2 linked regions of the Desulforapulum autotrophicum HRM2 genome follow. The protein of the gene in region 1 binds, or shares a complex with, the protein of each later gene. Links are inferred from orthologs where the notes say so. Each region holds a gene or a part of one and is shown in the gene's direction. Other genes may lie near its edges. The genes, in order: HRM2_RS15030 and HRM2_RS24315.

What was found.
Region 2: the proteins of HRM2_RS15030 (region 1) and HRM2_RS24315 are in contact, whole or in part, in a crystal structure (PDB 3C94), measured with the Escherichia coli proteins. The link is inferred for Desulforapulum autotrophicum HRM2 from one-to-one orthologs.

Annotation. Positions count from the first base shown.
Region 1 is NC_012108.1:3,449,038-3,464,730, reverse strand. Bases 1-2,949 are described here. They hold HRM2_RS15030 (exonuclease domain-containing protein), read left to right. Parts: upstream 1-741; coding sequence 742-2,157; downstream 2,158-2,949. Other genes in these bases: HRM2_RS15025 (PilZ domain-containing protein), read right to left, coding at 2,170-2,949; rpsI (30S ribosomal protein S9), read left to right, coding at 286-681; rplM (50S ribosomal protein L13), read left to right, coding at 1-259. In the rest of the region: more of HRM2_RS15025, read right to left, coding at 2,950-2,952; HRM2_RS15020 (HU family DNA-binding protein), read right to left, coding at 3,030-3,299; HRM2_RS15015 (chemotaxis protein CheX), read left to right, coding at 3,601-4,050; HRM2_RS15010 (prepilin peptidase), read right to left, coding at 4,059-4,835; lon (endopeptidase La), read left to right, coding at 5,020-7,443; tRNA (adenosine(37)-N6)-threonylcarbamoyltransferase complex dimerization subunit type 1 TsaB, read left to right, coding at 7,440-8,141; HRM2_RS14995 (phosphatidylserine decarboxylase family protein), read left to right, coding at 8,174-8,845; transcription elongation factor GreA, read left to right, coding at 9,007-9,474; rpoZ (DNA-directed RNA polymerase subunit omega), read left to right, coding at 9,490-9,696; HRM2_RS14980 (tRNA lysidine(34) synthetase), read left to right, coding at 9,708-10,439; GTP cyclohydrolase FolE2, read left to right, coding at 10,436-11,221; HRM2_RS14970 (D-alanyl-D-alanine carboxypeptidase/D-alanyl-D-alanine-endopeptidase), read right to left, coding at 11,253-12,434; HRM2_RS14965 (aminopeptidase), read right to left, coding at 12,418-13,845; HRM2_RS14960 (hypothetical protein), read right to left, coding at 13,867-14,436; HRM2_RS25365 (hypothetical protein), read left to right, coding at 14,669-15,352; HRM2_RS14950 (DUF350 domain-containing protein), read left to right, coding at 15,349-15,693. UniProt on the Escherichia coli protein: Degrades single-stranded DNA (ssDNA) in a highly processive manner.
Region 2 is NC_012108.1:5,546,038-5,561,595, reverse strand. What follows is about bases 7,439-10,252. They hold HRM2_RS24315 (single-stranded DNA-binding protein), read left to right. Parts: upstream 7,439-8,503; coding sequence 8,504-9,001; downstream 9,002-10,252. Other genes in these bases: HRM2_RS24310 (hypothetical protein), read left to right, coding at 9,886-10,252; HRM2_RS28415 (Fic family protein), read right to left, coding at 9,051-9,167; HRM2_RS24320 (THUMP domain-containing class I SAM-dependent RNA methyltransferase), read right to left, coding at 7,439-8,342. Outside these bases: HRM2_RS24345 (ABC transporter ATP-binding protein), read right to left, coding at 1-945; HRM2_RS24340 (ABC transporter permease), read right to left, coding at 952-1,872; HRM2_RS24335 (ABC transporter permease), read right to left, coding at 1,869-2,852; HRM2_RS24330 (ABC transporter substrate-binding protein), read right to left, coding at 3,233-4,786; HRM2_RS24325 (acyl-CoA dehydrogenase), read left to right, coding at 5,290-7,104; more of HRM2_RS24320, read right to left, coding at 7,167-7,438; more of HRM2_RS24310, read left to right, coding at 10,253-11,205; HRM2_RS24305 (hypothetical protein), read left to right, coding at 11,202-11,897; HRM2_RS24300 (hypothetical protein), read left to right, coding at 11,915-15,558. UniProt on the Escherichia coli protein: Plays an important role in DNA replication, recombination and repair. Binds to ssDNA and to an array of partner proteins to recruit them to their sites of action during DNA metabolism. Acts as a sliding platform that migrates on DNA via reptation.

The DNA of each region.
Region 1 (15,693 bases):
TAATGCAGACAAGGTACGGCTTACCGGCAATAAGTGGGATCAGAAGACCTATTATCGCCATTCCGGTTACACCGGAAGCCTAAAGTCTATTACAGCAAAAGAACTTCTGGTAAAGCAGCCTGAAGAGCTTGTCAGAAGGGCTGTCAGGGGAATGCTTCCCAAGAACAGGCTTGGCAGGAAGCTTAACAATAAATTATACGTCTATGCTGGTGAAGAGCATCCCCATGCAGCTCAACAGCCCAAGACACTTGAAATTTAGTCGAGAAAAGGGACTGGAAATATTTTATGGAAAATAATAACAGCTATTATGCTACCGGTAAGAGAAAGTGTTCTGTGGCAAAAACCTGGATCAAGCCCGGAACAGGGATCATCACTGTCAACAACAGGGCACTGGAGGATTACTTTCCTCTGGGTACGGCCCGGGAAGCACTTGAACTTCCCCTTGCCCTGACGGACAAGGCGGATGTATTTGATATCAAGGTGACCGTTCTTGGCGGTGGCATTATGGGACAGGCCAAGGCGATCCGTCACGGCATTACTAAGGCCCTTGTTCTGTCAGATCCGGACCTTCGGGGTATCCTTAAGAAGGCGGGTTGTCTTACCCGTGACGCCAGGGTTAAAGAGCGTAAAAAATATGGCCAGAAGGGTGCTCGGGCTCGTTTCCAGTTCTCCAAGAGATAAAATTCAAATGGGAATGCTTCTTTTTTTAAAGAATGAAGTATTCCCATTTTTTTTGTATCCATGAAAACTTTTCTTTTCTATGATATTGAGACAAGCGGACTCAATCCCGCCTTTGATCAGATTCTCACCTTTGCCGCCATTCGAACGGACTTGGAATTAAGGGAGATAGATCGGACGTCCATAGTCATATCCCTTCGAAACGATATCGTTCCTTCCCCGGGTGCATTTATCACCCACCGACTTACCCCTGAAGATTTAAAAGACGGACTATGTGAATACCAGGGCGTAGCCCTTATTCACCGGCTGTTAAATACGCCTGATACCATCAGTATCGGTTACAACTCCCTTGGGTTTGATGACGAATTCCTGCGATTCGCCTTTTATCGAAATCTTCTTGACCCCTACACCCACCAGTATGCCAATGATTGTGCCCGAATGGATCTGCTTCCCATTGCCACCCTTTATCGGATTTTTAAACCCGATGGGATCCATTGGCCTGTAATCGACGATAAGGCTTCCATGCGCCTTGAATTGATCAGCGAAAAAAATAATCTGGTTCAATCCGGCAGGGCCCACGATGCCATGACCGATGTTGAAGCAACCCTTGCCCTTGCCCGACGGCTTTCGGGACAAAAGCGCATGTGGAACTATTGTCTTGATTTTTTTGATAAAAAGAATGACCAGGCAAGACTGGATGCCGTGGATGAGGTGTTCCAGTCTATATTTGGTCGACACAGGCTCTGTATCATGGTCTCGGTATCGTTTGGCAGTGATTTGACGTACATGGCACCGGTGTTGAGCCTTGGGCACTCAACCCCTTACGCCAACCAGAGTCTCTGGCTCAGGCTTGACAAGGAGCTGGTTTTGCCGTTTAAACCTGATTCAGGCGATGGACCCTTTGTTCTTCGAAAACGATATGGCGAGGCAAAAATCGTGCTGCCTTCCCTGGATCGTTTCTGGAATCGGCTTACCCCCTCCCAGCATCAGGTTTGTGAAAAAAATATCGCCATGCTCAAAGCGAACCAGGATGAATTCCAGAAGCTTGTCATTCATCACAGGTCGTTTAAATATCCCTTTGTGCCGGATCTTGACCTTGATGCCTCCCTTTATCAGGACGGTTTTTTTTCCAGTGTTGAAAAAAAGGAGATGGGCGTTTTCCACAGGGCGATCAACAATGGGGAAATGGGCGTTTGCGAAACCCTGGTTTCGCCCCGGGTTAAGGGCCTTGCCCAACGGATTGTGTTGAGAAATTTTTACGAACAGGCTGCCCCCGAGGTTCGTGCCGGCCATGACAGGTATATGGTGAAAATTCGTGGTCCCCTCGGAGATGACCCTGTGAAGGGGTATCGGAACGACTTGAAATTCACCTGTGATATGGCCGCCCAGGAGCTTGCCTCTGTCAGGTCGGCTCAAGGGCTTGATGCGGATCAGAAGGCTATCCTTGACTGGCTTGACGCCCACATAAAATCCATGTGAAATCTCTTTAGGTCAGATGCCGCTGAGTCTTTTCAGGTCCTCGAGTTGGGCCCTGTGGATGAACATGTTGAGTTCCTCTTCGCCGGTATGTTTACCAAAACGTTCAAATTTTGCCCCAGCCACCAGATAGAGTCCTGCGGTGTTTCTTTGTATTCTCACGATTTTAATGATGGCAGGGATGACTGTGTCGGGAATGCCGGGATCCTTGTTGATGATGATTCCAAGGGGGATCAGGACATTGACTTTAATACGTTCAAGAAGGTTTTTTTGCCGGTTTTTGAAAAACTTTGGGATTACCAGGGAGATTCCCGCCAGGGAAATGTCTCTGATTGAAAAGTCTTTGGTTGAATAATAGTTGTTTTCCCCATGGATAAGTTTTACCCTGATATCGTGTCTTTTGCCCACGGGAAGGCGGTATGCCGAACGAATGGTGGTCTCTGTTATGGGTGGATCGTATTTAAAAATGATGGCACCAACACGGTTGTCGTTTGACAACCGGTAGTTGTTGTCAAACTGGATTGGTCTGCATTTGATGCCGATTCTTTTTTTGCTGCCTTGCACAGTCACCAGTGTTGTCAGGTGGATTGTCTTTGCAACGAAATTCGGATGAATCAAAATTCTGGGCTGGGCAGTGATGAATATCTGTTTTAAATGATCAACATCGTAGATGATCGACGACCTGACAAGGGGCGTAAGGGAGTTGAGGTCGAAAACAATTTCAACACCGAGGCAGGGCGATAGTATTCTTTCGATATCAAGATCAATGGGCATGGTTGGTTCTTGGGGAAAGATCATGGAATATAAAGATTACAGGCAGCACTGTACTCTTGTACAAGTGCTGCCTGAGCGGCTGGTATGAAACTGAAGTCGAGTTATTTTACAGCGTCTTTGAGTGCTTTGCCAGGAATAAACTTTGGGACGAACCTGGCCGGGATATCAATTTCATTCCCTGTCTGGGGGTTTCTTCCTTTTCTTGCTTTTCGCTCGGCTGTTTTAAAGGTTCCAAAACCTACCAGGGTTACAGACTCTTTTTCAGCAAGGGCTTCGGTTACTGTCGCAAGGATGCAGTCCACTGCAGTCTGAGCGTCTTTTTTGCTGTTGAGGACTTCAGATACCTTGTTGATCAAATCACCTTTGTTCATTGTAGATCACTCCTTTTTGTCGTTAGCAGGTTACCAGAATTATATAAAGCTTTCGTTAAAACAGTCTTGGGTATTAATACCAGTATGCAAAGGCAAGCTGGCTTGATTCCTTTATTTTATATAACTTGGAACTGGTTAATAAAAATCAGCTGAGATACAGCAATGGGGGCGTGCACCAGCTTTTTTTCGTACGTTACGTGCTTGCAATGGTGGTGTCAAGCATTTATTGGGATTTTTTTGTAATTAATGGGTTGCACAGCCCGTTAAATGGGCATACAATTCATTTCACAAAGGAGAAAATATGGACGCTGCAATGGTAAATCCTTTTATTGAGGGAACACTTTATATTCTCGATACCACGGCTTCTGTAAAGGCCGCACCGGGGTTGTGCTACGTCAAGACGGACACCATTGCCCTGGGTGACATTTCAGCAGTTTTGTCCATCACCGGGGATGTAACCGGGTCTGCCTGTCTGAGTTTTACTGAGAAAAGCATTCTCGGGATTGTTTCTGCGATGTTTGGTGAGTCCATGACCCGGATGGATGAAGAGATAATAGATGCCGTGGGTGAGATCGGCAATATGGTCTCTGGACACGTGACCACAAAAATGACTGAGATGGGTAAAAGCGTGGGGGTCAAGCTTCTGGAGGTCAAGACCGGCAGGGGGCAGAATATGTCCCATGCCGGCCGGGTACTGGTGCTTCCCTTTAAAACCACAAAGGGAGATCTGTTTATTGAGGTTTGTTTATAGGGAAGAGACTAAAGCAGACTGAAGTACCAGTTTATAATGGGTTCACCGAAGAAAATGTAGACAAGGCTGCCTGCGGACAAAAAGGGGCCAAAGGGAATTTTGAGCTTGACGTCCCCAAGCCTTGTGAGGACCATGATGATGACCCCGCCTGCCGTACCCATCAAAGAACCGGCAAAAAGAGTGAATGCCACCCCCTGCCAGCCGACCACGCCACCGATCATGGCAAGCAGCTTGATGTCACCGCCGCCCATGCCCTCTTCTTTTCTGATAAGATAATAAACCAGGGCCACCAGGTAGAGGGTCCCTCCGCCGGCGACAATTCCCAGGATCGTGTCCATGAAATCCATCCGGGGAATAAACACAGAAGCCGACGCAAATACGAGGATGCCGGGAAGGGAGATGATGTCCGGAATGATCTGAAAGTCAATGTCGATGAATGAGATGACCACAAGGGTGGCTGCAAAGGTAAAATAAAAAAGAGTGGCAGGAGTGATCCCGAACTTTGCCGTGACAGCCAGGGCCAGGAAGCCTGTCAACGCTTCCACAAGGGGATATCGAATGGAAATGGGTGCATGACAGAATCTGCATTTTCCCCTGATGAGGATATAACTTAAAATCGGTATATTCAGATAAAAGGGCAGGGGGGTCTTGCAGCGGGGGCAGGCTGAGCCTGGCCAGACAATGGACAGATGGAGGGGAATCCGATAGATGCAGACGTTTAAAAAACTTCCGATGCATGCCCCTGTGAAGAAAATTATAATGGTCAATACCATGGGTATGGTCATAGGGTCTCCTTTTATAGTGTCTCCCCTATAGAATTTTTTCAGATCCAAGTCAAGTCAGGCAGTAATTCAAATTGCTGCAAGTCAGGGTCGGTATTAATAAAAAAATGGAATTGATGTTGTAAACTGGTAAAAATGATTTATTGTTAGTGCTACAATAATCAAAGTAAAACCAAAAGGAGTTCAAATGGCAGAGACCGATATGGATGACCTTATCGAGATAATAGAAAAAGAGGGAAGCCTTGAAGATATTCCCTTGACCCTTCCCATGATGCCCGTCAGGGATGTTGTTATCTTTACCGACATGCTTCTGCCCCTGTTTGTTGGCCGGGAAAAATCCATCAAGGCCGTAGAAAAGGCCATGGCTAAGGATCGCTATCTCTTTCTGTGTGCCCAAAAAGATTCAGAGGTGGAGAATCCCAAGGCGTCTGATGTATATGAGATGGGTACCGTGGGCCGGGTTCAGAAGATGCTTAAACTGCCCGACGGCAGGATAAAAGCCCTTGTGCAGGGCATCACCAAGGCCCAGATCAAGCGATTTATCAAGAAAAAGGCCAGTTTTGAGGTTGAAATTGCCCTTGTCAAGGATCTGGAGCTTGAGGAGGTTACCATTGAAACCGAAGCCCTCATGCGCAACGTAAGGGAGAGCAGTGAAAAGATTCTTGCCCTGAGGGGAGAGTTGTCTGGGGATGTGGGGTTGATTCTTGAGCATATTGAGTCTCCGGGAAAACTTGCCGATCTTGTTGCGGCAAATCTCAGGCTCAAGGTCGAGGATGCCCAGATTCTACTGGAAACCTCGGACACGGTTAAGCGTCTGACAAAGGTTAATGATCTTCTTGCAAGGGAGCTTGAACTTTCAACGGTCCAGGCAAGAATCCAGACCGATGTAAAGGATGAAATATCCAAGAGCCAGCGGGACTATTTTCTTCGGGAGCAGGTCAAGGCCATCCACAGGGAATTAGGGGAGGGCGAAGACCGGTTTGCAGAGGTCGAAGATTATAAGGTCAAGCTGAAAAAGGCAAAACTGCCACCTGATTCCCTTGAAGAGGCTTTTAAACAGTTGAGGCGCCTTGAACAGATGCATTCGGACTCGTCAGAGGCGTCCATCATACGGACCTATCTTGACTGCATTGTGGAGCTGCCCTGGAACCGTTCGACCAAGGATTTTCTGGACATTGAAAAGTCAGCCCAGCTCCTTGACAAGAATCACTACGGCCTTGACAAGGTCAAGGATCGAATACTTGAATACCTGAGTGTCAGAAAACTCAACCCCGGTTTAAAGGGCCAGATTATTTGTTTTGCAGGACCTCCCGGGGTTGGGAAAACTTCCCTGGGCCAGGCCATTGCAAAGGCAATGAAGCGAAAGTTCATACGCATCTCCCTTGGCGGCATCCGGGATGAGGCTGAGATCAGGGGCCACAGGCGAACTTATATCGGGGCCATGCCCGGCCGGATACTCCAGGGACTTCGCCAGTGCAAGGTAAACAACCCGGTGTTCATGCTCGATGAGATCGACAAGCTTGGCAATGATTTCAGGGGTGATCCTTCCTCAGCTTTGCTTGAGGCCCTGGACCCGGAGCAGAACACCGAGTTCAGTGATCATTACCTGAACATGCCCTTTGACCTTTCAAAGGTATTGTTTATCCTTACGGCCAACATGACCGACACCATTCCATCGGCCCTTCTGGACCGCATGGAGGTGATTCGGATACCCGGTTACACAAGGGAGGAGAAGCAGACCATTGCCACAACCCATCTTTTTCCCAGGCAGCTAAAGGAGAACGGACTGGGCAGACGTCACATCACCATCAGTTCCGGAGCCCTTGCAGCGGTGATTTCCGAGTACACCCTTGAGGCAGGGTTGCGCGAACTTGAAAGAAAGCTGGGTGCCATCTGCCGGAAGATAGCAAGAAAGATTGCTGAAGGTCAGAAGGGTAAATATGCCATAAAAAAACAGAGTTTGACGACCTTTCTCGGGCCACCGACATATGTTGATGAACTTGACCAGGAAGAGAGCCAGGTGGGCCTTGTGACTGGTCTTGCCTGGACAGAGGTGGGCGGAGAGCCTCTTTATATCGAGGTTGCCCTGTGCCACGGCAAGGGTGAACTTTCCGTGACCGGCCAGATCGGGGATGTGATGCAGGAGTCTGCAAGGGCTGCCCTCACTTTTACCAAGGCCAACATGGAACGGTTCGGCATAAAAAAAGAAGCGTTTGAGGAAAAGGATATTCACATCCACGTGCCTGCCGGTGCTATTCCAAAGGACGGCCCTTCGGCGGGCATTGCCATGGCAACGGCCCTTATTTCAGCGTTTACCGGAAGGGTTGTCCGTAATCAGGTGGCCATGACCGGCGAGATTTCCCTCAGGGGAAGGGTGCTTCCCATTGGCGGACTCAAGGAAAAGGCCCTGGGTGCCCTGCGGGTGGGGATAAAAAAGATCATCATTCCGGAAAAGAACCGAAAGGATCTTTTTGACATGCCAAAGAGCGTTAAGAAAAAGATTGAGTTCTTCTGTGTCAAGGAGCTTGATCAGGTGCTTGACATTGCCTTTGAGCCACGTCAGATTCCCCAGCCGGGTAAGGAGACGGATGGGGTGACTGAGGCACAATGAAGATTGTTGCCGTAAATACCTCCGAGACAAGTGCAAGCGTTGCCCTTGTTGAGGATTCAAGGCTTGTGTGTGAAGAGTTCTTCTCAAGCAGGATCACCCATTCCAGGGTAATCATGGAAATGATTCATTCCATGCTCTCCACACGGGCCGGTATACCCCTGTCTGAAATTGACGGGTTTGTGGCGGCAAGGGGGCCGGGCAGTTTCACCGGGCTTCGCATCGGCATCAGTGTTGTAAAGGGGATTGCTTATGCCGCATCAAAGCCGGTTGCCGGGATCTCAAGCCTTGACGCCATTGCATGGCAGGTGGCAACGTCTGACAGAACGGTCTGTGCATTGATGGACGCCAAAAGGGGAGAGGTTTACACGGCCTGTTACCGTTTTTCAAAGGGGCGGATGATCCACAAGTCAGAAGAGGTCTGCGTCACCCCGGAACAGGCCGTTTCCCTTGCAGGCGGGGCAGCCCTTTATGTGGGTTCCGGTGTCGAGGCATACCACAAAGAAATAGATGTCCTTGCCCCGAAGGAGGCCTCGTTTGCACCTCAATTTCAGAACCAGGTCAGGGCATCGGCATTGGCCCATGCCCTTTTTCAGACCCCGGAACTGCTTTCAAAGGATCCTTTGTCCCTTTTGCCCGTATACATCCGACGGTCGGATGCTGAGATAAACTACGACAGACATCCCGACCGCTTTTGTTGACAAGGTGGTTTCTCTCTGGTATTTAGATAAGAATGGAAAATAAGAAAGTTACAAAATGGCCTGCAAAGGCTGATTTTCCCTTTGCAAGACCCGGTTTGGTTTACATCTGTTCAGCCTGCATTGTGACGGGCTTGCTTTTTTTTATGGGCTGGTGGGTCCCTGGCGTTGCAGCCCTGGCCGCGACGGCCTTTGTCTGCTGGTTCTTCAGGGATCCTGACCGATTAATCCCCGGGGAGGAAAATGCCTTGGTGTCGCCTGCTGATGGCCGCGTGGTCAAGGCGGAAAAGGTCATGGATAACGACTATGTCGACGGGCCCTGCATCATGGTGAGCATCTTCATGAACGTATTCAACGTCCATGTGAACCGGGTGCCCTTTGCCGGAACGGTGGAAGAAACAACCTATTATCCGGGTAAGTTCTTTAACGCCTCCCTTGACAAGGCATCCAAGGACAATGAAAGAAATGCCCTTGTCCTCCGGACGAACCAGGGCAGCCGCTACGGGGTGGTTCAGATTGCAGGCCTTGTGGCAAGACGAATCGTCTGTGATGTAAAACAGGGTGACATCCTTGTCCGGGGTGACCGGTATGGTATGATCTGTTTTGGATCACGATTAGATCTTTATCTTCCCATGGACACCCGTATCTGTGTCAAGGTGGGTGAACGGGTGAGTGCCGGGTCTTCCATTGTTGGGTATATGGCTTAGAACGAGATTCTGCCATGCAGGGGGAAAATTTAAGAAAAGCAGGAGCCTGTTCATGACAGGCTCTTTTTAATGATTGTTTGTTTGTCCATCCCTTGGCCTATATGGGCAGGCCTGGAGATGGACTATTTTGTTTTTTTATATTATATGGAGAAAAGAAGATCTTGGATCAGATACCTATCACAATAGAAGGTTATGCAGCACTAAAGGAAGAGCTGCAGAGACTTAAAACAATTGAGCGTCCGCAAAACATCAAGGCCATCGAGATTGCCCGGGCCCATGGCGATCTTTCTGAAAATGCCGAATTTGATGCTGCAAAGGACAGGCAATCCTTTATTGAGGGAAGAATCGGTGAGCTGGGGTACAAAATTGCCAGTGCAAAGATTATCGACCCTGCAACGGTGTCCAAGGATTGTGTCCGTTTTGCCTCCCGGGTTGTTATTGAAAACCTTGATTCTGGAGAAGAGGTTGAGTATATGATCGTCGGTCAGGAAGAATCTGACATCCACAAGGGGAAAATTTCCGTATCCTCTCCCCTTGGGATGGCCCTCCTCGGCAAGCAGCCTGGGGACGAGATCGTTATTCAGGCGCCCGGTGGCAAGAGGAACTATGAGATTGTAGACATTTTATAATACTGGAGGTTTGTTTTGGCAAGAGTAACCATTGAAGACTGTTTGAAAAATGTACCCAGCCGGTTTGCCCTGGTACACATGGCGGCCCTGCGGGTTCGCCAGCTCCGGGAAGGCGCTGATCTGCTCATTAAACCTTCTAAAAACGAAGATGCCGTCATAGCGTTGAGGGAGATTGCCGCCAACCGGATTGTACTGAAAAATAAATCCGACAAAAAAGGGTAGCAGGAAGATTGTTGCAGGGGGTCTATAAAAAAGTCAACCGTTCCCTGGGAAAAGCCGTCCATGACTATGGCATGATTTCCCCGGGAGACAGAATCGTTGTAGGGGTGTCAGGCGGCATGGACAGCCTGACCCTCTTGAGGATGCTGGTTGATCTAAAAAAAAAGGCTCCCCTGGATTTTCATCTTGTGCCGGTTTATGTGGACCCTGGGTTTGAGCCAAGCTTTGCAGGAGACCTCAAGGCCTATGTGGAATTTCATCTCGGGCCGTTGATGGTTGAACGTACAGACCATGGTATTGTTGCTCACAGCGACGAGAATCAGGAAAATCCCTGCTTCCTGTGCTCGCGCCTCAGGAGGAAGCGCCTTTTTGAGATCGCAAGGGATCAGGGGTGCAACACCATTGCCCTTGGCCACAACAAGGACGATCTCATTGAGACACTCTTTATTAACATGTTTTATTCTGGAGCCATTGGGACAATGAAGCCCTGCCAGTCTTTTTTTGACGGAACGCTTGAGATCATAAGACCCCTTGCCTATGTTGAAAAACGACGCATTGTATCTTTGTCTGAATCTCTGGGATTTCCGGCTTTCAAGAATCCCTGTCCCAGTGACGGGTTCACAAAAAGGACAGCTGTCAGGCACATGCTTGAAGGGTTGTATGCTGAGAACCCCCACATCAAGGGAAATATCTTCAAAGCCATGGGCCGGGTAAAAATGGATTATCTTTTAAAGCAGACATTATGATTGATATTCAAAAGCAGCGTGACTACCGGAACATCCCCATTGACAAGGTGGGGATCAAGAATCTTCGCTACCCCATAAAGGTGATGGACAAGAGCAACGGCGTACAGTCCACCATCGCAACCATCGGCATGTTTGTGGATCTGCCCCACCAGTGCAAGGGCACCCACATGAGCCGGTTTGTGGAGTTGCTGAACCTCTTTCGGGAGCAGGTCTCCCTTGACTCCATTGACAATATTCTTGAAGACATGAAAACGACCCTGGGTGCCCAGAGTTCCCATATCGAGATTACCTTTCCCTACTTTGTAGAAAAAGAGGCTCCCGTGACTGGCTGCAAGGGGTTGATGGATTACATCTGTTCCATCCACGGCTCATCCACGCCTGAACGTGACCGGGACATGGTGCTCAAGGTGGCCGTTCCCATTACATCGGTCTGTCCCTGCTCAAAGGAAATCAGCAAATATGGTGCCCATAACCAGCGGGGTGAGGTGCTTGTTTCCACCCGCTTTAAGCGCCTCATCTGGATCGAGGACATGATTAATCTTGTGGAGGGGTGTGCCTCCTGTGATGTCTATTCTGTTCTCAAGCGTGAGGATGAAAAAGCGGTCACCGAGCGGGGGTATGAAAATCCTAAGTTTGTGGAGGACGTGGTCAGGGATGTGTCACAGATTCTCAACGATGATGAGAACATTACCTGGTTTTCGGTGAGTGCTGAAAATTTTGAGTCCATCCACAACCACAGCGCCTATGCCTACATTGAAAACGGTGACAGAACCAACTTTTAACCTAGGCACCGTGGCCGGGTATGGGGCTGTTCTATTGGACCATGGATTTTAATCGCTCTTTTATTATTTTGTATCCTTGCCCCTGCTGATTGATCATGATGATAAAGGGAAAGAGGCTGTTGTTTTTGCCTGTAAAATACCCGACCCGGGTACGCACCCCGTCCAGGGTGCCTGTTTTGTAGAACTCGTCTCGTTCGTGGTTCATGAGTGAATAATGGGATTTGAATGCCATCAGCACCTTGAGCATTTCACGGGGGGAGATTCTATTGCGCCTTGAAATGCCGGAACCTTCGGCAATGGAAATGTTTTCAATGCCAAGGGTATTGCTGGCGTAGGCCCTGAGGGCACCCACCGATTTTTCAAGACTTGCAGGGGGTGAAAACGCTGCTGCTCCGGCCGTCAGGAAAATCTGGTTTGCCATGAAGTTGTTGGAAAATTGTAACAGCTGCCGTACCAGTTCTGCCAGGGTGTAGGGTGAGACATGGGTATAGATGTGCAAATCCTGTTGAAGCACCTGACCTTCCTCGACTCCGCCCATTACCTTGATTCCCTTTTGTTCCAGAAAAAACTTGACCAGTCGTCCTGCATAGGTTCGGCTTTCAATCCTTGAAAGAACGATTCTTCCCCGGTCAAGGCCCGAGGCCAGAATCCTGGGGCGTGTAAACGACAGCAGGGGGGTCTGGGGTTCCCCGCTCAGGAGTTGACCGTCGTGTTTGTCAAACCTGAACGATACGGTGTTGAAATTGGCGCTAAGGGCGTTCACCCCTGCATCATAGGGGTTGGTGGAGCCGCCCGTGCCCGGGATTTGGATGTCCGGCTCAAAAAAAAGGTTGTCAACCACTAGGGTCTTGATCGTTGAAACGCCCTTTTTCAAAAGAATAGATGCAAGGTCGCAGCAGCTTTTTTCCAGGATTTCCGATGTGATGAGCGGATCTCCAGAGCCTTTTATTTTAAGTGTCCGGTCCGGACCCAGGAAAAATTTTGTCTTGAATCTGAAATTTTCCCCCAGTTCGTTAAAGGCACCCAGGGCCGTGAGCAACTTAAAAGTTGATGCCGGTACGAACGCCTGGTCCGGGTTCAGGGCGTCCATGACTTTTCCGTGGCTGTCGGCCACAAGATACCCGATCTTAGGTGTTCCGGCAATGGCCCCAGGGGACTGGACAAGGGCCATTGCCAGGAAGAGCAGAAGAATCCATTTATGCAAAAAAGGCATGGTATCCCTTAAAGGTCATGTAGATGTCGGCCTTGCTTGCGATTTCAAAGGGCGAGTGCATGGAAAGAACGGCAGGGCCGCAGTCAAGGATTTCCATTCCCCGCTGGGCAAGAAATTTTGCCAGGGTGCCGCCGCCCCCCTGGTCGATTTTGCCGAGCTCTCCGGTTTGCCAGACGATGTTATTTTTATCAAAAAGGGTTCTGATTGCACCGACAAATTCAGCACTGGCATCGCTTGAACCCGATTTTCCCCGGGAGCCTGTGAACTTGGTCATGCAGACGCCGTGGCCGATTTTTGCCGCGTTCATCTTTTCATGGACCTCCTTGAAATCCGGATCCATGGCGGCATTGACATCCGCTGACAGGGCACGGGTGTTGATCAGGGCCCGTCTGACGGTCTGCTCGGTTACCGCCCCTGCCCCTGTTGTGAGGCGGAGAAGGTCTGAGATAAAATCGGCCATAAAGGCTGTCTGGGCACCGGTGTTTCCTTCGCTGCCGATCTCTTCCTTGTCAAAGAAAAGCCCAAGGGCCGTGCGCTGGGGTGCCTTGGTCTCCAAAAGTGCAGTAAGCTCGGTAAAGGCACAGATCCGGTCATCCTGGCCGTATCCGCCCACAAGGGATCGGTCAAGGCCGATGTCCCTTGACCTGCCTGCCGGCACGGCTTCTAATTCCGCACTGACAAAATCAGCCTCGCAGATACCGTACCGCTGGTGAAAAAGGTTGAGCAGGGCAAGCTTGAACCGGTCGCTGACGCTGTCTTTACCCAGGGGTAGGCTTCCGGCAATAAGGTTAAGCTTTTCGCCCTCAAAGGCTTCCGAGAGTTTTTTGTCCTCCTGGATCTTGCCGGCAAGGTGGGGCAGAAGATCAGACACCACAAACACGGGATCATCCGCTCCTTCACCAATGGTGATGTCCATGGTTTCGCCGTCGGCCCGGATGATCCTGCCGTGGAGGGCCAGGGGAATCGACATCCACTGGTACTTTCGTATGCCGCCATAGTAGTGGGTCTTTAACAGGGCAAGGTCGGTGTCCTCATACACGGGATTCTGCTTGAGATCCAGGCGCGGTGAATCAATGTGGGAGGCAATGAGGTTCATGCCGTCTTGAATGGGGGCCTTGCCCACCACGGCCAGGGCAACGCATTTTTCCTTGAATATTGAGTAGACCTTTTGGTGGGGGGAGACCGATCCCTGTTTTAGGGCTGCGTCCATGCTGATAAATCCCTTGTCCTCGGCCCGTGCAACGATTTGACCTGCTGCCTCCCGCTCGGTCTTTGAACGGTCAAGAAAAATTTTGTAGTCTTCGGCCAGGGCAAATACCTTTTCCGTTTCTGCTGAAGCCAGTTCGTCCCAGGCCAGGCGGTCTTGTTTGAAAAGTTTGGTCTTAAGCTGTTCAATCTCTTTTTTATTCATTTTGTTCCTAGGTGTTAAACGTTAAAATAATGAAATAATATCCTGGAAAATCGATTTTACTCGTGTTTTAAATTCAAGCCATTTCCATTGGTCAGGAAAGGCGATGGGGCTGAACCTGACCAGAAAAACAGCGTTAAAGGATTCTGTCCGGGGGCTATAGTTCTGCTCCACAACCTCAATGGGGGGCAGGAATGCACCCTCATAGCTGATCACCGTTTCCATGGCGGCTGTCTTGCCGGAAAAAACCGATGAACGTGATGAAACAGACTTTAATCCCCTTTGCTCCAAAAGTTTTTTCAGGGCATTTTCCTGGGCACGGGCCAGGCTCTGTTCGGCTGAATTCCCTGGTACTGCCGTGGTGCCCCCCCCTGCCCGGTGGGGGTAAAAAACCGAGGTGCGGTATTCCTGATCGGCCGGGACCATGACAAGGGCTGAATCCACAATGCGGTTGTTGGACGACTTGATGTCGTATCTGATGTAGTAGCAGCCAATCCCCTGGTTTGCCCCGGCAGGGGAAGAACCCAGGATCTGGACGATCACCAGCAGGACTGCAGCACTGAAAGTCAGGGCTGAATTTTTAATCAAAGGCATGGACATGGGTGCATATTACCATGATCGGGCAATTAGAATCAATAAGGTTCAGCAAGCAGACACCGACCGTTCCCGCCTGCCGGTTCGAAGAAAAACTTGATAATCGAGTTATAGATACAGCCGCAATTAGAATTGCTGAATGGCCCGGGGTGTTTTTTCAGGATTATCCTTGCTCCTTTTAGAGGATTTATGCTAAAGCACAACTATGCAAATTTATCATCCACATAACTATTTGACGGCCCTTTGGCTCTGCGCTGTTTTTTTCCTCAGCGCCTGTTCGGGTGGATCATCAACACGCCTTCCCCTGGACAAAATCAAGGCCGATCTGGCAGACGAGCCCACCTACTCGGTTGTTCTTGAGGATATGCGGGAGCAGGGCACCTTTTTTAAAACCTATTCCCACAAATACCTTGTGGTAAAACCCGACGATTCCACGCGAACCGACTGGCTGGAAGTGCCTGAAACCTTTTACAACCAAAACCGGGAATTCCTCGGCATGGCCCTTATTTCCAAAAAAGACGGCACCCTTGACAACCAGGTGGCACCTCCCGGGTACAGCTACGTGGGGGACCCGAAATACGGCAACTGGCGCCAGGATTCCCAGGGGGGATCCTTCTGGGAGTTCTACGGAAAGTACGCCCTGTTCTCAAGCCTGTTTGGCGGGTGGAACCGACCCATTTACCGCAACGACTATGCCATGTACAACCAGTCCCGGTCCACGAACCGACCGTTTTTTGGCAGGAACAAGGAATTTGGATCTACGGGCAGCGTTGTAAAGGCCAAGAATCCCGGGTTCTACTCACGGCGCATGGAAGCAAACCGTGCGGCCCAGAGTTCGTTTAAGCAAAAGGCGGCAAAACGAATGGGCAGGACCAAAACCGGTTTTAGAAGCAGATCTGGAGGATTTGGAAAATGAATTTTGATCATCTCTTGACCGGTATCATCTTTATGGCTGTTTTTTTTGTTCTGTTTGCCCTTGGCAAGGTGGTCTACAATCTGCTCCACCGTGATTTTGATCTGAACAGGGAAATGGTGGAAAACGACAACCCTGCGGTCAGCCTTGCCGTGACCGGCTACTATGCGGGCCTTGTCCTTGCCATTGGCGCTGCCATTGTGGGACCGTCCGCAGGTTTTACGGCAGACCTTATGGATTTGCTGATCTACGGGGTTCTGAGCATCGTTCTGCTAAATATCTCCTCGTTCGTCTGTGACTGGCTGATTCTTTTTAAATTCAAAATCAGTGACGAGCTTTTAAGG
Region 2 (15,558 bases), 2.1 Mb from region 1 along the record:
TGCAGCCATTATGCCTTTTTCGGTTTGCTTCAAAGGGGGGACCTCCCTGAGACAGATATCCTGTTTGATGGGGCAACGGGGGTTGAATGCGCATCCAGGGGGGATTTCCGTGAGGTTGGGCATCATGCCGGGTATCTGGTAAAGGGTTTCTCCAGGCTTCAACACCCCTGGCAGGGATTTGATCAGTCCCTGGGTGTAGGGGTGGGAAGGCGAATTGACAACGGTGGCGGTAGCGCCCTTTTCGATTATTTTCCCGGCATACATGACGGCGATTTTTTCCGTTACCTGGGAGACCACCCCAAGGTCGTGGGTGATGAGGATCAGCCCCATGTCATCCGTGAGGCAAAGCTCCTGGAGAAGGTCCATGATTTCGGCCTGGATGGTTACGTCCAGGGCCGTTGTGGGTTCGTCAGCAATGATGATCGAAGGGTCGGTCAACAGGGATATGGCAATGATAATCCGCTGGCGCATACCCCCGGAAAACTCGTGGGGATACTGGGAGAGTCTTTTTTCAGGCGAAGGGATGTGAACCTTTTTTAGCTTTTCCAGGGCGACCTTTTTAGCCTCGGCCGTGGTGATCTTTTGATGGGCCTTCAGGGTTTCCACCATCTGAGTGCCAATGGTAAAGACCGGGTTGAGGGTCATCATGGGATCCTGGAAAATCATGCTGATCCGGTTGCCCCGGATGGATCTCATTTTCTTTTCTGGAAATGCGCTGATTTCATCGCCGTTAAAGAGGATTCTTCCCCCGGCGATGAATCCGGGCTTGCTCAACAGGTTGATGATGGCAAAGCCTGTGACGGATTTTCCAGCCCCGCTTTCACCCACAATGCCGAGTCTTTCCCCCTTATCCAGGGTGAAACTTATGCCGTCAATGGCCGTGAGATCACCGAATCTCAGGGCAAATTTTACTTTTAGATCCTGTACTTCCAGGAGGTGGGACATGGTTGACTATCCTTTGTAGAGTTTCGGGTTGAGCACATCCCTGAGCCAGTCCCCGAGCAGATTGATCACAAGGACAAAGAGGATGAGAAAGACACCCGGAAAGATGGTTATCCACCAGATGCCGGAAAAGATATACTCAAATCCGGACTTGATCAAAGATCCCAGGGAGGGCATGGTCACGGGCATTCCAAGGCCAAGGAACGACAGGGCCGCCTCGCTCATCACGGCATTGGCCACCTGGATGGTGGAGATGACCATGACCGAAGTCAGGGTGTTGGGAAGGACATGGCGGAACATGATCACGGGCTGGGACAGTCCGATCACCCTTGCCGCCTCCACATACTCTTTGTTCTTTTCCCCCATGACCGATGCCCGTATGGTCCTTGCGTATACAGGCCATTCGGCAAGGCCGATGATGACAACGAGAAGGGGCACGGCCAGCTTTTCAAAGCTGCCGATGCCGAACATGAGCTGGAAAATGGCCGATATGAAGATGGCCACCATGAGGTAGGGAAAGGAAAACTGGATGTCTGCGATGCGCATGAGAACCGCATCCACCTTGCCGCCCATGTAGCCTGCTGTAAGACCGACGATGATGCCGATGAAAGCCTGGAGAAATACGGCCCCGAGCCCGATGAGCACCGATATCCTGAGCCCGTAGATCATGGTGGAGAGAAGATCCCTGCCCATGTTGTCCGTGCCCAGGAGAAATTCCGTGGTTCCGCCGTCCATGAAGGCCGGTGGAATCTCGGAATTCATGAGATCCGTGGTTGATGCATCATAGGGGTTGTAGGGTGAAACCAGAGGGGCCACAAGGCTCAGCAGCAGAAAAAATGTCAGAATGACAAAGCTGATCCTGGCGGTCCTGTCCCGCTTGAAACTGTAAAAAAGATAGGACGATTTAAAACGAGAGATGAAATTTTTCATTTTCTTCCTGCTATTCTTATCGTGGGGTTGATCAATCCATAGAGAATGTCCACCAGGGTATTTACAATGACAAATACGGACCCCACGACGATGAGATAGGTAATGAGAAGGGAGATGTCCGAGCGCTCCACGGCTTCAAGGAACATGTACCCCATTCCCTGCCATTGGAAAACCGTCTCGGTGAGGATGGTAAAGGCGAACATGATGCCGATCTGTACGCCAAAAACCGTAACCACAGGCAGCAGGGTGTTTTTAAATGCATGGACCAGCCATATCCGCATGGGGGGCAGTCCCTTGGCCCAGGCAAATTTAATGTATTCGGTTTCAAGCACTTCCATCATCTCAGACCGGATGAGTCGAATGAACAGGGGCAGCATGATGGATGCAAGGGAGATACAGGGAAGAATCAGATGTTTTAAACCGTCAGCGGTGAAAAAACCCGACTGCCACCACCCGTTGCCGAAAATATCCACGGTTTCTCCCCGGCCGTAGGAGGGGAGCCAGTGGAGCTGGACTCCGAAGATGTAGATGAGCATGATGGCCGTTAAAAATACGGGCATGGAGACCCCCAGGGTGGAAAATCCCATGGTGAATCTCGATAAAAAACTTTTGGGTTTCAGGGCCGTGTACATCCCAAGGGGAAGGGAGATCAGGATGATGAGCAGTCCGGCCCCAAAGACCAGCTCCATGGTGGCAGGGGCCTTTGAAATGATCACGTCAAGGGCGGGTTTCTTGTAGAAAAAAGAGAGTCCAAGGTCCCCGTGGGCCGCATTTTTAAGGAATCTCACATACTGCTCGCCAAACGAGTCGTTAAGACCGAGGCGATCCCTGATCTCAGCCCTTTCCGCCGGGGTCACCCGCTGGCCCACAAGGTCCCGGACAGGATCACCGATCTTATTTTTAATGGCAAACCCGATGAGGCTGATCACCAGCATGACAAAGACCGCCTGGGTGATTCTTCGTACGATAAATGCAAACATGGATTTATGTTCTCTGTAATGGGGTCAGACTTTGGTTGAAACAGTCTGCCCCTTTTTTTTTATATGAAACACTCGCCAAAGCATTGTCAATGAAGGCGTTTCAAAATTCGTTGGGGCCGGAACCATAACTCGATCCGGCCGTGCCGGTTTATATGAAACTCGTATCATTCCGCCGACCAGAGGGAGGTATTACCCTCCGCTCATTCTCACAGCCCGTCCTGGGCTGCTCCGAGGGAAACGGCAGCTCCTTCAGCGTCCATGCTGACCGCTGCCGTTTAATCCGCTGCGGGTAAAACCTCCCCCGGTCGCCTCTGCTGTCGAGTATCTAAGTTTCATGCTTCGTTATGGCCGGAAGCCGTGTCTGGCTCCGGCCATGCCGGTTATTTAACGACAATATCCCCAAAGTAGGGGAAATTCATGGAGTTGATCACAGGCTTGATGCCAACGTTGTTTTTGCCGGCATAGGAAAGATTCTGCCAGTGGAGGGGAATAAAGGCCGCATCGTCATACAGGATCTGCTCGATTTCCTTGAGCATGTCGGACCGCTTGGCAAGGTCCGTCTCTGACTGGGCAGCCACTGTCAGTTCATCTACCCGTTTGTTGCAGTACACGCCGCTGTTGTATGCACCGTAACCGGTCTCCTTGTTGATGCACATCATGAGGAACTCGGTGAAATTACCGGAATCTTCTGTGTCTGAATGCCATCCGATCATCTGGATGTCAGCCACCTTTGCATCAAATTCATCCCAGTACTGGGCCTTGGGCATGGTCTTGAGGTTCACCTTGATGTTGATCTTGGCAAGCATCTGGACAACGGCCTCTGCAATTTTTTCATCCTTTACATAGCGGTTGTTAGGAGCGATCATGGTGCATTCAAACCCATTCTCAAGTCCGGCCTCTTTCATGAGGGCCTTTGCCTTTTCAAGGTCAAAGCGGGGTTTGAGGTTTTCCTTGTATCCCGCATATCCTTCGGGTCCCTGCTGGGCTGCAACCGTTGCCGTTCCCTTCATCAGTTTTTTGACAATGCCGGCGTTGTTCACGGCATATACCATTGCCTGGCGAACCCTGACGTCCTTGAACTCAGGACGACGCTCCTGGTTCATCTGGAAGGTGATGATTCGGCCGCCGTTGATGGTGACAAGCTGGACATTTTTGTCGCCCTCAATGCGGTTGAAATCCTGGGGAGGAACGGGGGAGATAAAGTCAACATCGCCTGAAAGAAGGGCGGCAACCCGGGTTGCATCCTCTTTGATGGGGGTGAGGATCATTTGATCCACATTGCCTGGAGACTTGGTGTCCCAGTAATCTTTAAACCGGTCAAACACCATCTTGACGCCCTGCTCCCGGGAGGAAACCACAAAGGGGCCGGTTCCGGAGAGATGGTCCAGGGCATAGGAGGGACCAATTTTTACAATGGCGTCCTTGGGCTGGCCGGACTCATCCGTTCCTGTGTAAAATTCAGAATCCATGGCAAAGAAATAGGTGGCCATGTTTAAAAGAAGGGCATAGGGTTTTTTTGTTTTAATGTCCACGGTGTAGTCGTCAATGATGGTAACGCCTTCAAAGGGCTCAATCAAACCCTTGTAGTCTATACTTTTTCTCATGCGGTCAAAGGTCCACTTCACATCCTTTGCCGTAAAGGTGTTGCCGGAATGAAATTTAACCCCTTTTCTAAGGTAAAAACGCATGGTCAGATCATCCATCCGTTCCCACTTGGTAGCAAGGCGGGGTTCAAACTGCATATCCTGGGTCCAACGGACCAGGGGATCAAAGCACCAGTGTGACAGCTGAAGCATTCCGCCCGAGAGTTGAACATGGATGTCAAGGGAGACCGGATCAGCATCAAGACCGACTTTCATTGTTTTGGCATTGGCTGAAAAACCAAATGCCATCACCATGAAAAGGGTTAAACCAAATACAATAATTTTCTTCATCCCATTCCTCCTAAAAAGTTTAATGTGGGGCAGGCAACACCGATTTGTTCAAGGGTAATTTTGTTGTCTGCAATAGCGTATAACCGATCAAAAATACCAGACGGAAGACAGGGGGTCAAGTAAATAACCCCCTGTTTTTAATATTCGATCCTGCTGAAAGGGCCTGTCTCGACCTGTTTTCGATTTACAGCTAATGTCGAAATGTCTTAAAAACCAAAAACTTGTTGACTATCTGTCGTTCAAATGTAATGAATGATAATTCATTTATCAAACAAGGGGAAGACAGTCCGTAGCAACCGGGGTAAAGCGAGTGCTTGTTTTTATAAAACTATCTGTTTCTACTTTGTTTATTGTTTGAATTTTTGTTTTGGCATTAGGGCTATTCCTTGAACATTTGCCTTTTGAAGCCGGATTTAGAATATGAAGGGAAATTCATATCCTGTCTGGTTCAGGGCGATTGATCCAGGGGCTTTATTAATAATAAATTCATGGGGAGTTCAGCAATGGCACAGTTTATTTCCGACAGAAGGGATATTGATTTTTTACTCCACGAGATGCTTGACACGGCAGGGCTTGCAAAGAAAAGCGAAAAATTTGCAGAGTTCAACAAAAAAACCATCGACCTCATTGTTTCCGAGGCCCGCAACCTTGCGGTCAAGGAGATCCTTCCCACCCAGAAGGAGGGTGATGAGCATGGCTGTGTTCTGGAGAACGGCAAGGTAACAACGCCTCCTTCATTCAAGCGGCTCTATGACCTTTTTAACGAGGGAGAATGGCTTGCAATGACTGAAGACCCTGAATGGGGTGGACAGGGCATGCCAAGGACTATTTCTTCGGCAACCATGGAATACTTTAACGGGGCCAACTATCCTTTCATGATGTACCCCGGCCTCACCCATGGTGCAGGCAAGCTGGTCGAAGAGTTTGGCACCGACGAGCAGAAACGGGTTTTTCTTAAAAAAATGTACTCCGGCGAATGGGCAGGCACCATGCTCCTCACCGAACCTGGGGCAGGATCCGATGTGGGCGCCCTGACCACCACGGCCAAACGAAACGATGATGGCACCTTTTCCATCACAGGTGAAAAGATTTTCATCTCCGGCGGAGAGCATGACCTGACCGAGAACATCATCCACCCCGTCCTTGCCCGCATTGAAGGTGCCCCCGAGGGCACCAAGGGCATCTCCTTGTTTCTGGTTCCCAAGTTTCTCGTAAACGAGGACGGCTCCCTTGGTGAGTTCAACGATGTGGTGTGCACGGGCATCGAGCACAAACTCGGCATCCACGGCAACAGCACCTGCTCCCTGGCCCTTGGCAGTAACGGCAAGTGTGTGGGAACCCTTCTGGGTGAAGAGAACAAGGGCATGAAGGCCATGTTTGTCATGATGAACGAGGCCCGGCTCCTGGTGGGTTTCCAGGGATTTGCCTGCGCCACGGCTTCGTACATGTATGCCGTGAACTACGCAAAACAAAGAATTCAGGGCAAAAATCTTCTTGAGATGATGGATGCCAATGCAAAGGCCGTTCCCATTATCCAGCACCCGGATGTCCGTCGTCAGCTGCTCAAGATGAAGGCCCTTGTGGAAGGCATGCGAAGCATTCTCTACTATGTCAACTATTGTGCAGACATGGCAGCCATTGGAAAGGATGAGGCGGAACGGGCCAAATACCAGGGCCTTGTGGAGGTTCTCACCCCCATTGCCAAGGGTTATGTCACGGATCGTGCCTTTGAGGTGTGCAGCCAGGGCATGCAGATCTATGGCGGTTATGGATTTATCGAAGAGTATCCCATGGCCCAGCTCCTGAGGGACTGCCGCATCACCATGATCTATGAGGGCACCAATGGCATCCAGGCCATGGATCTTCTCGGCAGAAAGCTTGGTATGAACAAGGGCAAGCCCATCATGGATCTCTTTGGTGAGATGCAGAAAACCGTTGCTGGGGCAAAGGAGATTCCCGCTATCCAGGCCTATGCAGAAAAGATCGAAAAGGCCCTGAACAAGCTTGGCGAGGTTGCCATGACCATGGGACAGACAGCCATGTCACCCAAGGTGCTCAATGCCTTTGCCAATGCCCATCCCTTCCAGGATGCCGCCGGCGACGTTGCCGTGGCGTGGATGCTGCTCTGGAGAGCCTCCATCTCAGCCACCAAACTTGAAAAGGCCAAGGCAAAGGACAAACCCTTTTACAACGGTCAGATCAAGTCACTGCAGTTCTTTGTGGAGACCCTTCTTCCCATGACCATGGGTAACCTTGCTGGCCTTAAAACCGTCAGCGGTGCAGCCGTGGACATTGACGAAGCATCCTTTGCCGGTTAATCTTTTTTGAAGTAATTTCTGTAAAAACATGCCCGGGTCGTTTTGACCCGGGCTTTTCTTTTTCAGTGGATTTTACCCGTGGCTACATGGATTTCAAGTCCGCCGTGGAACAGGGGATGTAACTCCACAGCAAAGGGAAGTTCCCTGGCAAGTTCAGGTTCAGGCAGGAGGATGCCCACCCTCCATCCCTGGAAATTCCGGGCAAGCTTGTCGCCGATCCGTTTGTAAAATTCTGCGGTTTCACCCTTTTCCCCCAGGCGTTTACCATAGGGCGGATTCAGGACCACCACCCCGGCCTGGTCGGTGAAATCCTTCGGCCCAAGGTCAAAGAAGTCCTGTTTGTCTACCTGTACCAGCCCTGAAAACCCATGGTCGGAAAGGGTTTGCTCAAGACCCGCAATCAGATTCCCGGCCTGGTCAAAACCAAAGATAAGGGGCGTTTCCACGTTCCGGAAATTTTTTTCTGCCGTTTTTTTCAGGTGGTTCCACTGGGCCTGGCTGAAACAGGGGAAATGTTCAAAGGCAAACTGCCGATAAAATCCCGGGGGAATCTGGGATGCCATCATTGCCCCTTCAACGAGGAAACTGCCTGACCCGCACATGGGATCCATCAACGGTTCCCTGCCTGAAAAGCCTGTCCGGATCAGAATCGAACGGGCAAGGGTTGACCGCAGGGGGGCCATACCCACTGCGCTTGTGAGCCCCCGCTTGTGGAGAAGGTCTCCGCTGGTGTCTAAAGAGATGAAAAACCGGTCGTCCCTGACCCGGATCAGGATCTTGTAACTGGCAGGTGCGCCGGGTGATTCTGGTGCCGCCATGTCAAGGTGGTCCTGGATGATCTGAACGGCCCGCTCTTCAATGGCTCGCGTGTGATATAGCCTTGAGTGGTGGGTGGTGGCCTCCACATGGATATGGCTCCTTTTTTTAAGAAAGAGCTCCCACTCGACCTGGGCCAGTTTTTTTTCAAGGGTTCTGAAGTTTTCAGCCTTGAATTCCGCAACCTCCATGGTGATTCTGGAGGCGGTTCCAAGGTAAAGATTGGCAAGGTAGCAGGATTTCATGGGACCTGTGAATACAACCCCGCCCTCGGCCATGGTAAAATGTTCCGTTTCCAGGGGAAGGGCTGCAAATTCAGCGGCCAGGATCTGTTTGAGCCCCGGGGTTGTGGACGCAAAAAAGGTCTGCTTTCTTGCGGTTACCCGTCGTTTTATCCGTTTTTCAAATGGTGTTGGTTTCATGGTGTGATTATATCCTTTTAAATGCCCCAAGTAAACGTCGGGTTTGACACTGGTTCATAATTCCGGTAAAAGTTTTTTATGAACAGAACAGATCAGATTCCAGAATCAATGCCTTCAAACAAGCATTCACATAATTAAAACAAAATAAACAGGAGTTTATCATGGCTGGCGTTAACAAAGCGATTATTTTAGGTCATCTTGGCAGAGATCCGGAAATGACATACACCCCCTCCGGGCTTGCGGTGTGTAAATTTTCCCTTGCAACCTCAAAAAAGATGAAGGACGGACAGGAGGTCACCCAGTGGCATCGCTGCACCGCCTTTGGCAAGACAGGCGAACTGATTTCCCAGTATGTGAACAAGGGTAATCAGCTCTATGTGGAAGGCGAGATTACTTACAGCCAGTATGAAAAAGACGGCGTTACCCGTTATTCAACAGACATCATTATAAGGGAGTTCAACTTTATCGGTGGTGGCGGTGGTGGTGGTGGCGCTCAACAGGGCGGTGGCTATCAGGGTGGCCAGGGGGGCGGCGCTCCCCAGGGCGGTGGTTACCAGGGAAATGCCGGTTATCAGCAGGGTGGGGCGCCCCAGGGCGGCGGATATAAGGGCGGCGGATCTGGCGGGTCTGTGCCGCCCAAGGATGATATTCCGTTCTAACCGTTACCATTATTTAAATTGTAAACTTTTAGGGTGTAAGGCTTCGGTTTTACATCCTTTTTTTTGTATCACGGTATCTCTGTTTACCGCTTTTGGGTTTGTCCTGAATGGTCTTTTCGACCAGCCCTGCTTTTAAAGCAGGGGTTTTAAAAGATCCGTGGGGAATTTGGTTCGATTCGTTTTACCTACCAGGGTCAATAGATCTGGAACAGCCTGTTATCTCTTGCATACTGTCAATATTTCAACTTGGTCCCGACCTAGTCCCTTTGCACCATTGCATTCTTATATCGGATTCGAGTCGTATCTGCCAGGACCACCCTCCAGTATACACGTTTCCTGAAGGAGCAGTTGATGGATCCATTAGGCTGCAATCTCTTTTACTTGTGGACAGGGCAAACCGGTCACAAGATGCGAATATCTGTAAAGCGAATAACAGGTTGTTGGCTGGAAAATTCTGGGCCCAGTCCCGAGTTTTGGGTTTGTTTATCGAAAATTGATTTTTAACGAAGTTTATTTCTTTACATGGGGCGACTAGCGTATTGACTTTTTAAGCTGTCCGTACTTATTCTAAGAATCGTATGTTTTAATAAAATTTTGGAGAGATGGTAGGAGTCGATAATTTTCTAAGGTATAAAAATTGTGGCGTATGCTGTGTCTCAGAGCATTATGCTTCAAAATTATGTCCATCATCTTAAGTTGCTTTAAATTTTGTTAGACGCAAATGACATATATCATAACCAAAAGTTATAACGCATATGATAGAATATCCCAATGATCCCATATTCCAGAGGTCGTATGCCCTTGCAATCACGAAGCCTGTCTGTCAGTTGCAGCCCCATCGTGAAACATCTCCTTTTTATGTTGTCGATCATTTTTCGCTTTTTGTGAATACAATTGAGTTTTGTCTCCATTCCCTTGCCCTTGGCAGCCTTGACAGTGAGTTACAGCGGGATGACCTGAAAAATAAAGTTTTCAGTCTGATCCATTTTCAGTTTCAGGCACTTAAGAACGAAAACCCGAGAACAAAAATCCCAGGGCCAGCTGAAATTGATAAATATTCCAGCGAATTTATCAATACGCTTTTGAATGTAAAAAAAGGCAAGGAGTTTACCGATCGTATTTATTCGATTTCCGACAATAGATTCTATGAAATTCGATTCCGGCTGTTATACGAACTGGATGCATTTGACGGTTCATTCACCATTCAGCCATCGGTGGAATGTATCAATTTATACTTGCAGGCCCTTTCCCAACCCCTGATTGACAAAACCATTGCAACACAGGCCATTCTTGAACACCAGCTTAGATCAGGAAAACTGAGCCAGGCCATTCAGACCGCCGAAGAGCATTATAAAATCACGCTTCAGCAGAAACAGTATCTGATGGAACTTAAGACGAGCATCAGTATCAATCTGAAAAGTGTTCATTGGACCCGGGACATTATACCCCGGGTTGAAGGGGCAGAAGAAAATCTTGCCCTGTTTCTGGATTCGGATAAGCGTATTCTTTCTCATATTGAAAATGATCCCAACCTTGAAGGGGAGAGTGTCGAACAGCTGGCCTTCATCCGCAAAAAGGTCATGGACTGCGCCAACACCTACAGCCAATTGTTAACCGAAATTACCACCATGGGTTCCCATCTCAGGAAAGCCCAGGATGACCAGGCATTTATTGATTCATCCCGGTATGAACATCTCCCGAACATTATCAACGACATTTTCCTTCCTTTAATGGGACTTCCGAAACAATTGATCCCCACGTTGAACGAGAAACTTTTTCCAGCCATTATTCCGCCGTCCCTACCCTACGTGGATGATCTTACCTTTATCGTAAACCGTGCGCTGGTTGAAAGAAATATGGATGAAAATGCCGTCCCTGAACAAGACGAGTTCCAGGAATTCCTACGGGAGGAAGAACCGCTTGTTTCTGAACAGGATTTGTCCGAGATCCTGTCTTTGCTGGATGGTATTTGCCTAACCCGGGAGAGCGTGCTTCTTTCGAATTTGCTTGATCATCTTGTTGACGAAGGTTACTCCCAAAAAGTAGCCGCTGTTTTGCTTGCACATTTTATATTTCAGGCGCCCAGGAACTACCACGGATTTACCGCAGAGAAAACAGATACGACATTTAAATTTGAAAACTTTTCATGCGATGATGTTTTGTTGAGCCGGTCGATAATAGAAAAGGCAGAGGAAGCGTTATGAGTGATATTCAGGATGCATCATACCTTATTACATGCGGTCTCAAACCAAAGCTTGTGCCCAATAAAAATCCAAGGTACCGGGAGCTTCTGGAGCGGTATAATTTGGATGCTGAGTTTCATGGGGTGGTGGAAGAAATTACGGCGGGTCAGGGGCTCGTCATTCTTGATTCCTCACGGCTTCTGGTCCTGGGGTTGAAGGACCAGAACAGCCCATATGCTCCCACTATCCGAGATGTTTTCGGTAATGTCAAACCTGAAGAGCGGATGATGATCGGTATGTCTATCCTTGCCCTGGCAGCTTTTTGTTATCCAACCCCTGAAAGCCTTGACAACCCCCAAGTGATATATCCTTCATGTTACAATATCCGGGAAAGAATGCGAGAGTTGGTTGAAATGGCCTCTAATATTCAAACAGACGAGGAAGTGCCCGGGCTCAGGCAGGTATGGGAAATCATCAAATCCAACGAGCCGATTCAACGCAAAAACGAGAAACACACAAGGGGATCCCTGGCGTGGGCGGTCAAATTTGCTTTTTCGTTTCTTGAGTCACGAAATTTTATTTCCCAGACAAGTGATGACCAGGAAGGGACATTTGCCACCCGGGAAAAATTTCGGGTCCATGTAAAAAACATGATGCTCCATCGTTCTTTCCAGGTGGTGCAGGAGATGGCAGGCATGATGACTTCAAACTAAATAACAGAGGTGCGTTAATGCCATATTTATTGAATACATGGTTTTCAAGGGCGGGACATCCGGCTGCACGCCTCTATGATCTGAAGGTTGAATGTTGCAGCCCGGATAATGCATCAGAGTATACAGATACCATTGTCATGGCGGAAAACGGTGATGGAAAGAGTTCCATCATTCAGCTCATTATTTCAGTTTTTATTCCAAACAAGCGCATGATTACCGGTGGTAAAGGGTTTGATGATGTTCGCACCCTGGATTCATACTTTAAAGCCGGTGAGGTGGCCTGGGTTGTCCTTGAATTCACGGTTGATGACAAACAGGAGTTTTTGTTTGACGATAAGCCCACTCGCATTGTCGGGTTCATGGCATACAAATCCACCGTTCGGGATGATGCCGGCAATTTTGAATTAAAAAGGCATTTTTTCAGTTTTAAAACCGGATCCGGCTTGTCCGCTGATGATATCCCCATGAAGGAGAAAATATCGTATATTGAAGCGTGTGATTGGGCGAATGGTATTTTAAAGCAGCATCCAAAGTCAGAGCCTTTCAGCCACAAGCGCCAGTCCCAATGGGCTGATTTCCTGAAAAGTATCAATATTCATCCGGAGCTTATGAAAATGCAGCTTTTGATGAATAAAAAAGAATCCAATGCAGATGAAATCTTGAAACTGTCAAATATCAATGAATTTGTGGATCTTGTGCTGACCCCGCTGATAGACCCCGAAAGAACAAGCGCCCTTCCAGAGACCATTGAGGCCCACCGTAATGAGCTTGCCAACATTCCGAATCTGCGAAAAGAGCAAGAGTTTATGAATAAATTGGCCCGGCAGGTTTCTTTACTTCAGGGGCCGGGCAAGAATGTAAAACGCCTTGAAAAAGAGATCCATGGATCAGAAAAGAAAAGGGGAGAGATTGCAGATAAAATATCCAACACGGTTTTCCACCTCAAAGAAAAATCTTCAAAACTTCAATCAGATACGCTTGCCTCAAAAAATGAAGTAAATACGGTAACCGACCAAATAAAAAGGCTTAATGCCACCCGTCTCTGGTTTGAAATGAGGAAACTTCAGATCCTGGAGGAGAATGCCAGGATAGATGAAGCGTCGTCAAACAAAAGGTTGGAACAGGCCGAATATAAACTCAAATTGCTTAAAGCCGCTTCGTGCCTGGGGGAACTATTAAAGGTCCAAGCCACGATCCGTTCCATTGATGAAGCCATAGCCAAAGCTGATCTGCCCGCAAAGGCAACCCTTGAACAACTCCATGGGGTTGGAGCCGCCCTTTATACCTTATGCAACAAAAGAATCCAGGCGATTGATAGGGAACTGTCTGATATTCGCAAAAAACTGGCAGACGCCCGCAATGAACAAAAGACGCTGGTCCGCAGGGAGTCATGCCTGAAAAGTGACAAGGTGCATAACAGTGAAATCATTTCCAAGATTGAAGAGTGGTTATCAGAGGCAAAACTCGAACTAAATCATCTTGTGGAATCAGGCGTGATGCTGGCCCAGGAAAATTTTGTACAAGGCAAAGACCGGTGTTTAAGTGAAATATCGGACACGGAAAAATCCATTGAAGACAAGAACCGTTCCATGGGGCAATTGGAAGAGCGGCTAACGGCTCTTAACAAGGATACATTTGAGAGTAAGGTTAACAAGGAAAATTGTAAAAATAAAATTGAGAGAATCAGGGAAAAGATTAAAGATTACAGGGAAAGCCTTGCAAAAATAGAGCACAATCAGACTCTTATGGAACTCGAAGGCGTGGATGTTGTTATCCCCTATGACGCTGGACTCTGTGCACGTCTTGAAAAATATATCGACGAACAAAGGGCTGAACATCAGATATTGACAACAGCCCTAGAGTCGGATCAATTGGATCTGGAAGCCCTTGAGCAGAATTCGGTGCTTCCGCCGTCAAAGGATGTTGTCCGGGTCCTTGATTATTTTTCACACCAGGACATTGCCTGTTTTGGGTTTGGACAGTATTTTGCGCAAAACCGGGTTCTTGCGCCTGGGAAAGTAAGAGAACTTTTGTCCCAACAACCTGCCAAGTACAGCGGCATTGTTTTTCAATCCCCGGAGGAGTTTAAAAAGGCCAAGAAAGTGCCTGCCCTGGCGCATTTGCGTGGGCCGGTTGAACTGACCCTCCAGCAAGAGGGTCTTTCGGTAAATAGCAATTTTTCAGATGGTGTCCATAAGCACGTGGTGCTGCCGGATACCGATGCCTCTTTCAATGGAGACGCCGCTGAAATCTACAAACAGGAACTGAAAAAAAGACTTTATAAAAATGAATCCAGATTGTCCGAGGTCAACAGTCGAGCAAAGAGCGCTTCTAATATTTTCCATCATTTAAAGCGTCATCTGTCAATTTATGGGGTTCTGTCATTGGAAACAATGATTTCTGATTTGTCAGCTTTAAAGGAGGATTTGGGTAAAATCAAATCCCGTATCCTTCATATCAACGCACAAATAGATGACACCATCCATCTTAAAAAAACCATGGAAGTTGAAATTGTTTCTTTCCGAGAACAGCTTGGAGAAAAAAAGAATCACCTGAACGAGTTCCGTGTCTATGAAGAAACCTATCACCGCAAAATTGTTGGGCAAAAGGAGATTATCGAAGAGAAAAAGCGGAAAAACAAGGACATCGATAGGGCACTCAAAAAGATAGTGGCGGATCGGCTGCCGCTTGACAGCCTTATTGATAATCTGGAGGAAAAGAAAGAGCGGCAGGTCGGTCTGCTTGAATCAAAGAAGATAGATAAAGACAGCATCCAGTATTATGACAGGCAGGTGGGTGATGGCAAGGATTATGCCGAAGTTGATCACCATGAATTAACTGAAATGTACAAACGAACAAAAGATCAATATGAGAGCCAGTCGGACCTTACTGCCAAATTGAGGGGGGAAAGGGAAGCCACTGAAAGGCAACGCATGGGCATGGAAAAGAAATATGCCAATCTCAGGGGGAATCTTTCTGATACAGAGGTCAGGGAGGCTTTTGAGACCGACACCCCAGGCATTCAGCAGGAGAGTATTTCTGAACAGGAAACTTTTGTAAATACGTTAAGGGAGAATGCCGGCCAGAAAAAGCAGCAATACAAACAGGCAAAAGAGAACCTGTCTGAATGGCGCAGTCAATATCCTACCATTGAGGAACCGGTGGAGGCTGGGCCTGTCTCAACCGTTGAACACGCTGAAACTGTTTTGGATCGCCTTGAAAACGAGCTGGTTCAGACGAATCATCTGCTTGAAGAGAAAAAATCGACCCATGAACAGTTTAAAATAATGCACAACAACTGCCTGGGTGACATCCGAGGAATTGAGCCTGTTTTGCAGCTTTCCCTTCCCCATGCCAACCATCAGGATAATGGGGACCAGGTTTTTTCCGACATTGAAGAGGCTGGCCGTGCCTGGACGCAAATAGGACAAACAATTGCCGACATTAATGGGGAACTGGATAAATCAAAAGACGCTATCGCCGGGATTACCCAGGCGATAGACAGAATTCTCCATGATGAATCCTATCAGGATATTGCCGAGAAAATAAAAGCCCGGATTCGGAACATTAAAGACAGCCTTTACCTTCAAGCAGAGCACTATCTTTCTGAAATCATCCAGCGGGTGGATAGCATTCATGACACCATCGGCAAGATGGATAA